DNA from 2 places in the Ureibacillus thermophilus genome. Region 1 is predicted to be linked to the other one. Evidence: predicted binding sites of a transcription regulator. Region 1 holds the regulator's gene; the other holds the start of a gene.

Evidence for each region. The regulator CtsR, encoded in region 1, represses protease genes until heat stress. The targets are predictions, from matches to a motif close to ATGGTCAATAAAGGTCAAACA.
Region 2: a site for CtsR is predicted at 1,534-1,554, ahead of clpP (ATP-dependent Clp endopeptidase proteolytic subunit ClpP). Genes of this name have one in related genera too.

Annotation. Positions count from the first base shown of each region.
Region 1 covers NZ_CP036528.1:597,667-602,003, forward strand. Annotated here, with positions in the region: partial or broken gene DKZ56_RS15925 (protoglobin domain-containing protein) at 1-432, opposite strand, end outside; gene DKZ56_RS02855 (hypothetical protein) at 570-797, shown strand; gene DKZ56_RS02860 (DUF4870 domain-containing protein) at 1,014-1,319, shown strand; gene DKZ56_RS02865 (CtsR family transcriptional regulator) at 1,525-1,989, shown strand; gene DKZ56_RS02870 (UvrB/UvrC motif-containing protein) at 2,004-2,558, shown strand; gene mcsB (protein-arginine kinase McsB) at 2,555-3,649, shown strand; gene DKZ56_RS02880 (ATP-dependent Clp protease ATP-binding subunit) at 3,639-4,337, shown strand, end outside.
Region 2 covers NZ_CP036528.1:2,711,368-2,715,704, forward strand. Annotated here, with positions in the region: gene DKZ56_RS13665 (amino acid ABC transporter permease) at 1-46, opposite strand, end outside; gene DKZ56_RS13670 (basic amino acid ABC transporter substrate-binding protein) at 67-876, opposite strand; tRNA gene DKZ56_RS13675 (tRNA-Arg) at 1,260-1,334, opposite strand; gene clpP (ATP-dependent Clp endopeptidase proteolytic subunit ClpP) at 1,644-2,234, shown strand; gene DKZ56_RS13685 (HPr family phosphocarrier protein) at 2,383-2,640, opposite strand; gene whiA (DNA-binding protein WhiA) at 2,732-3,679, opposite strand; gene DKZ56_RS13695 (gluconeogenesis factor YvcK family protein) at 3,703-4,337, opposite strand, start outside.

The DNA.
Region 1 (4,337 bases):
TACTAAAGATTGGAATGATGACAAATACCATTTGGATAAAAGGCTAGTACGGATATGTGCAAGAGCAATTCTTTTTCGATTTTCTATATAATGTTTATCAATTTTCGCATCAAAAATATCCTGTAGATGTTTTGAAAGTGTAACTTTTAACCGATCCATATTGGAATGTTTGTTGATTAAATCGACTAAATCTTGATTTAGCGAAATGTTATCGTAAAAAGCTTGCACCATTTTTGGAATATCATTTTCAATGATCGGTTTTAGTTGACGCAAGATGGCCAAATCATTTTTTGTCAGATGAATGATGTTCATTTGTTTCGCTATAACAGGATCATGTGAAACATCAATCAACACCTCTTGGACATATTGATTTACATCAAAAAACGGTTTTGAAATAGATTTGTTATTCTTGCTTAATCGCACAAATCTCATATGTATACCTCACTTAAAAATTATTAATATGAAATTCATTTTTCTATGTAATCAAATTCCTAAAATTGTATTTTCAACCTATACGTTGTAAAATATCATTAGTTTTATTGAATTTAAAGAAAAGGATGTTTGCGAACATGAATCAACGGAGGCTTGCGTATGTCATTGTTTCAATGGTGACGGTAGCTGTTTTTTCAATGCTCATGTTAAATAATATGTTTGAAGAAGTTCCTAAAAATCATAAGATTTTAATTGTCATCAGCGCTACGCTTTTTTCAGGCTTTTTAGCCCGAGCCCTTTTCCCAACTGAACATCCTGATGAGGTAGACTCAAAAAATTTAAAAGAAAATAATAAAAAAGATTAAATAAAAGCTGCTCATTTGAGCAGTTTTTTTCTTTTTTTCACATAATAGCATATAACGCAGGACCTTCTAAAGATTTTTTTGTCTATGAATTGATAAATATGGGAAAAATACGAAAATAAAAGGAAAAATTTTTTCAGGAATTTGAAACTATTCAAAGAGCCATTCGTAAAAATATATAACAAGATATTAATAAATTTAAACGGGAGTTGAAAATAGATGGAAGAAAAGTGGGCAAAAGTTATTATTCACGCAAGTGCATTTTTTGCTCCGGTTTTAGTGCCAATATTATTTTTTCTAATTAGCCAAGAGGAGACAATCAAACGTCTTTCTATCCAAGCGTTACTATTCCAATTTGTCATGTGGGTGTTAATCGGTATTTCGACAGTACTTAGTTTTGTATTAATCGGTATTCCGTTCTTAATCATTTTCGGCATTATGACTTTGGTTGTACCGATTATCGGAATTTTCAATGCGCTTCGAGAAAATGAATGGAACTATCCGATTGTAGGACGATGGGTGTAAACAGCAATTATTTCCAATTACTGTATAGTATTTTGATGAATTGAATAGATTAAATAAAAATCGGCAAACGTAATGTTAATTGCGTCTTGTCGATTTTTTTCCCCCTCCATTTTGTCAAGGGTTTTTATTTGCAAATATAAAAAAATGGACATATAATAAAGTCAAAGAAAGTCAAAGTCAAAAAGCGAGGTGAATTGACATGAATATGAAAAATATTTCCGATTTGATTGAAGGGTATTTAAAACGGATTATCGAATTAGATGATAAAGGACATATTGAAATCAAACGTAGCGAATTAGCCGACAAATTCCAATGCGTTCCCTCGCAAATAAATTATGTCATCAATACACGATTCACGGTGGAAAAAGGCTATCTTGTTGAAAGTAAACGAGGTGGCGGTGGATATATTCGAATTTTTCGTGTGAAGCCGAGCTCAAAAGTGGAGTTGATCGATCATTTAATTAAGCAAATCGAAAATGGCGCCACTCAAAATATGGCGGAAGATATCATATATCGATTGCTGGAAGAAGGAGTAATCATGGAAAAGGAAGCAAGGTTAATGCTCGCAGCCGTTAACCGTGATACGCTGAAGCTTCAACTACCAACTCGCGATGAACTAAGGTCGGCCATTTTAAAAGCGATGTTACTAACTTTAAAATATGAAAAATGATGAGGTGGTAGGTTATGCTTTGTGAACACTGTAAGCAACGGGAAGCAACGGTAACTGTTACACAAATCATCAATGGTCATAAAAGCGAAAAACATTATTGTGAAGTATGTGCAGCCCAGTTTCATCCTTTCAACTTTGAATTTCATAAAGAAGAACCTTTTCCGATTCATCAATTACTTTCCAACTGGTTTGGCATGCCGCTTTTGAAAAATGATGTGCAAGAAAGACCTGTTCAGCCCTCCGTTCAAACGACTGCATGCCCAGCTTGCGGATTTACATTTCGTAAATTTTTAAATGAGGGGAAATTAGGCTGTCCTCAATGCTATGAAACTTTCAGGGAAAAACTTCCGCAAGTGCTTGAAAAAATTCAGGCAGGAACGAAACATACAGGCAAAAGACCTGGGCAAAAAGCGGATAACAATCGCCTCTTGAAAAAACAAATTGAGCATGCCCGTGAACAAATGCAATTAGCCATTCAAGATGAGCGATTTGAAGATGCAGCGAGATTCCGAGATGAAATCAAAGAACTGGAACGTAAGCTTGAAATGGGAGGTGTGGATACACCATGAACCTAGACTATTTCTTAAAAGCAGAAGCACCAAGCTGGATGGGGGATGGAGGTTCGGAAGATGACATTGTCATTTCCACCCGCGTTCGGTTGGCAAGAAATTTAGAAGGTTTTCGGTTTCCATTGATTTTTACTGATGAGGAAGCGAAAACTATCGACCAAATGGTGGCGCAAGCCTTTTATCAATTAAACGATGAAAAACATAATTTTTCCCATTTTACGATTCAGGAAATGCCTGCGTTAAAACGGCAAGTACTTGTAGAGAAACATCTAATTAGCCCGATGCTTGCAGGAAAAGAAAAGTTCGCATCAGTGATTATCTCGCAAGATGAAGCCATCAGTGTCATGGTCAATGAAGAAGACCATTTAAGAATTCAATGTTTAGCCCCTGGCCTTAAATTAGTCGAAACTTATGAAATGGCGAATAAATTAGATAGCCAGTTGGAAAAACTTTTACCGTTTGCTTTCCATAACGATTTCGGCTATTTAACGAGCTGTCCGACAAATGTAGGTACCGGTTTAAGAGCCTCTGTTATGATGCATTTGCCTGGGCTTTCAATGACAAAACAAATCAAAGCTTTAACGCAAATGCTCGCTCGCTTCGGCATGGTGGTGAGAGGCATTTACGGTGAAGGCAGCGAAAACTTAGGAAATATGTATCAAATTTCAAATCAAGTCACTCTTGGAAAATCTGAAGATGAAATTATCGATGATTTACAAGAAGTCGTGATGCAAATTATCGAACAAGAACGAAAAGCAAGACAAGCGCTTTTAGCCCAATCAGCCATTGCTTTGGAAGACCGCATCCACCGGGCTTACGGTACATTGAAACATGCGCGGATTATGACGAGCGAAGAAGCGGCTACTTGTTTATCCAATGTTCGATTAGGTGTCGATTTGGGAATCATTCAAGATGTTCCAAAGCATATTTTGAATGAGTGTACAATTCTTATTCAACCTGGATTTGTACAACAATATGCAGGCACTACATTAGAACCGGCTGAACGGGATGTATTCCGAGCAAAATTAATACGGGAAAAATTAAATAATGGAAAATTAAAACGAAAAGGAGAGGAAAAATATGATGTTTAATCGATTTACTCAACGCGCTCAAAAAGTGTTGCAGTTGGCACAAGAAGAAGCGATTCGTTGGAAACATGAATCCATCGGCACAGAACACATCCTGCTTGGGCTTATTCGAGAAGGCGGAGGTATCGCCGCAAAAGCCTTAGAAGCAATTGATGTAACGCCAGAAATGATTGAACGAGGCATTGAAGAATTAGTAGGAAAAGGAACAAAAGACGTAGGACCAATTGTACACTATACACCTAGAGCGAAAAAAGTTATTGAACTAGCCGTTGATGAATCGCGGAAATTAGGCCACGCTTACATCGGTACAGAACACATTTTGCTTGCGTTAATTCGAGAAGGCGAGGGTGTTGCAGCGCGCGTGCTTGCAAATGCTGGTGTAAGCCTCAATAAAGCTCGCCAACAAGTGTTATTGCTCCTTGGAAGCAACGATGTTTCCCAAAACTCAAATCCTGCGCAAACAGTTAGCACACCAACCCTTGACAGTTTGGCAAGGGATTTAACAGCCATTGCCCGTGAAGGCGGACTTGACCCAGTGATTGGACGCAGCAAAGAAATCACACGGGTTATTGAGGTTCTTTCCCGCCGTACAAAAAACAACCCAGTGTTGATTGGGGAACCGGGTGTAGGTAAAACGGCTATTGCAGAAGGCCTTGCGCAACAAATCGTGAACAACGAAGTACCTGAGACT
Region 2 (4,337 bases), 900 kb from region 1:
CACGGTAGTTCCAGATTATATCCCAGCGAAAATCCAGGATTTCCATCTGAAACACCCCCTAAACTGTTATTCAAGTTCTTGTCCTGTAATTTCTGCTAACTTACCGTTTTCTTTAATTTTTTGTAAGCCTTCATTTAGTAAATCAAGCAATTCTTTGTTTCCTTTTTTCACCATAAAACCATAATATTCTTTTTCAAATGCATCGTCTTCAATGACTTTTAATTTTGCATTTGGATTATTTTTTAAATATTCATAAACTACCGCGTTATCACCAATTGCTGCTTGAGCTGTTCCATTAATCACTTCTTGGATTGCTAATGGAAGGTTTTCATACGCTAAAATATTTGGGTTCGTTTCTCCTAAAAGTTTTTTCGCTGCTTGGTGTCCTGTAGAGTTGATTTGTACAGAAACTTTTTTACCTTCTAAATCTTTTGCCGATTCAATCGGTGAATCTTCCGTAACCACAATCACTTGTGTTGCTTCGAAATATGGTTCAGTAAAGTCGAATGTTTCTTTACGTTCATCTGTAATTGTTATACCGGAAGCACCCATATCAAGTTCGCCGTTTTGAACTTGTTGGAATACTGCTTCCCAACCAACATGGCGCATTTCATATTCCATGCCGAGTTCTGTAAAAATGGCATCTACAATATCTTTGTCGATTCCTACAATATTTCCGTTATCGTCCATATATTCAAAAGGAGCAAATGTCGCTTCTGTACCCACCAAGATTTTTTTGTCTTTCAAACTAGTTTCTCCGCTTTCACTTTTTGAATCCTTTGAAGATGATGAATTTTCGCTTGATCCGCATGCTGCTAGCACCACTGCAAATGCCATCAGCAACATAAATAAAAATACACGATTTCTTTTACCCATTTCAATATCCTCCTTCGGTCAATTTCTAGCTTTATCAGCAACAACGAATATTTAATGATGTGTACTGATATGTTTAATTATATAAATCGTTTTATATTTATACAACAAATAATTAATAGGAATAAAAAATAATATATTTTCAGTATGAATATTCCGAAAAATGAAAGGGCTTACATTTTGAAAAAAATTCTCCAACTCAAGCTTATACGCTTGGAGATGGAGAATCAATGATTTATTATATTTAATCTGAAATTTTGCCTTAGGAATAAATAAGGGGTAAAATGAATCACGTCATTTTATCCCCTATCTATCCATCCACTTGTATTCTTTAAGCTGCTAACTAATAATTTTACTTACTTAATATATTCTATTAAACAGTAAAATGGCGCCCTCGGAGGGAATCGAACCCCCATTGCAAGAACCGGAATCTTGAGTGTTATCCATTACACCACGAGGGCGAGTGAATAAAGTTTCCATTTTTTGCATATTTTATTGTATTTTTCATATAATATAGAATATGCATAGAACTTTTTTTGAATACTTACGACTTTAATATTATACACAGGACTTCAAAATAATTCAACCTTTAAAACAAAAAGAAATTTTTCTGCAAACTAAACGTATAGATTTTGTAAATTCAATAAATGCGGGACTTTATATTTGACCATTATTGACTATAATGTGTATGATAAACATACAAGCTGAAACAAATTTTGTTTCGGTACGTAGATTATTTAGAATAATTATTTGCTTAAGGAGGACATACGATGATCTTAGTTCCTACAGTCATTGAACAAACAAACCGTGGTGAGCGTGCTTACGACATTTATTCTCGCCTTTTAAAAGACCGTATTATTTTACTTGGCAGCCCAATTGATGATAATGTTGCAAACTCAATTGTCGCACAATTATTATTTTTAGAAGCAGAAGATCCTGATAAAGATATTTCTTTATACATCAACTCACCTGGTGGTTCCATTACAGCAGGGATGGCCATCTATGATACAATGCAATACATTAAACCAGATGTGCAAACAATATGCATCGGAATGGCAGCATCAATGGGTGCTTTCCTCCTTTCAGCTGGTGCAAAAGGAAAACGTTATGCATTGCCAAACGCAGAAGTGATGATTCACCAGCCATTAGGCGGCGCTCAAGGTCAAGCGACTGAAATCGAAATTGCAGCAAAACGCATTTTATTCTTGCGCGATAAATTAAACAAATTGTTGGCTGATCATACGGGCCAACCAATCGAAAAAATCGCACAAGATACTGACCGCGATAACTTCATGACTGCTGAGCAAGCAAAAGAATATGGTTTAATCGACCATATTATTTCATCCAGCGAACAAAAATAATGTGAGAAACCGGGCTGTCGAAGTAGACAGCCCGGTTTTTTGTGCGTCAAACAAAGCTGCCTGCAGGAAAAGTTATGCATAAAATAAAAAAACTCACAATTCTCGAATAGCTTCGAAAAATTGCGAGCGTTTTCAAAAATTAAATAAATTATGCTTCATTTGTGATGAATGAAGATAACCCTTCAATTGCCTCGTTTTCATCATTGCCCTCTGCAATCAGCTTTACCGTTGTACCTCTTGCAATGGCTAAGCTCATGATGCCCATAATAGATTTTGCATTGACTTTTTTCTCGTCTTTTTGCAAAAAGATATCAGATTTATAACGATTTGCCTCTTGGACAAACAGAGCTGCCTGGCGAGCTTGCAAACCGTTTTTTAATTTAACTTCCACTGTGGTTTCAACCATATCACTTTCCACACCCTTTCTACACCGTTCATCACATTTTTATATTTATCTTATCGAAATTATATGAAAAGAACAATGCGGTTCTTAGAAATTATTTTATCACTTTTTCACCGCGCCGTAACTTTTCCGCAATTTCATCAATTTTTCTCAAGCGGTGATTAATGCCGGATTTGCTGACTGTGCCTGTTGAAATCATTTCCCCAAGCTCTTTTAATGTAACGTCCTGATGTTCGATGCGCAGTCTCGCAACTTCTCTTAATTTTTCCGGCAATTGATCGATGCCGATTGTTTCATCGATAAATTTAATATTTTCCACTTGTCTTAGAGCGGCACCAATGGTTTTATTCAAATTGGCCGTTTCGCAGTTGACGATGCGGTTGACGCTATTTCGCATATCTCTAAGAATACGCACATCTTCAAACTTTAGCATTGCTTGAAAGGCGCCTGCAAGTCCAAGAAATTCCGAAATTTTCTCTGCTTCTTTCAAATAAGTGATATACCCTTTTTTGCGATCGATGGTTTTGGCATTCAATTGAAATTCATTCATTAAATTGGCTAATGCTTCACTGTGCTCTTTATACATGGAGTGAATTTCCAAATGATAAGAAGATGTTTCAGGATTGTTGACCGAACCGCCTGCTAAAAAAGCGCCTCTTAAATAAGCTCTTTTTTGCATATTCGTTTTTAGCAGCGAGGAGGAGATGGAATGATTTAACTGAAAATCCCCCTGAAGGATGTCAAGATCTTCCAAGATTTCTCGGGCACCTTCTCGAATGCGGCAAATATAGACATTATTCTTTTTGAGCCTCATTTTTTTACGAACTAAAAGCTCCACATTATACGGATATAGCTTTTTGAGCATCGTATAAATTCTTCTGGCAATAGCGGCATTCTCCGTTTGGACATCTAAACTTAACTGTTTATTTGAAAAGGATAGAGTCCCATTCATTCGAATAATGGCAGAAAGTTCTGCTTTCAAACATTGATCGTTTGCCTCAATTTGAGTTAATTCTTTCTTTGTTTCCGATGCAAATGACATACAAGCCCCCCCTCTCAAATTTTTTATGATGTTAATGTATATTCAAGCAGCCATTCGGCAATGGCTTTTCCTTCATGCCGTACAGCACCATTTTTGATAGTTGCTATATTCTTTTTTATAATTTCTAATCCTAGTTTTTTTAATTCTTCTTCATTTACTCTGACCGGTTCAGCATTTTGTTCTCTATAGTTTTCTTTAATGGGGGATGGCAAATCGTTGCTGTTGACTAAAATGGCATCTAAAAATGGCGTGCCGACATGCTCATAAATGGCTTTTACATGATCTACCGCCTGATACTGATTGGTTTCCCCTTGCTGCGTCATCAAATTGCAAACGTAAATTTTTTTTGCTTTTGATTGGATGATTGTTTCGCCAATTTCCTTTACCAATAAATTTGGGATGATGCTTGTATATAAACTGCCTGGTCCAATGAGAATCACATCTGCATAGTTGATTGCGTTTATTGCTTCCGGAAGGGGCTTTACATCATCTGGAACTAAAAAAACGCGCTTTATAGGCTTGTTAGACAAAGGAATTTTGGATTCCCCTTTAACAATCTCCCCATCCAACAATTCAGCATGTAAATTGACTTTAGCATTTGCAGATGGAATGACCTTTCCATGAACTTTTAACACTCGGCTCATTTCGATAATGGCAC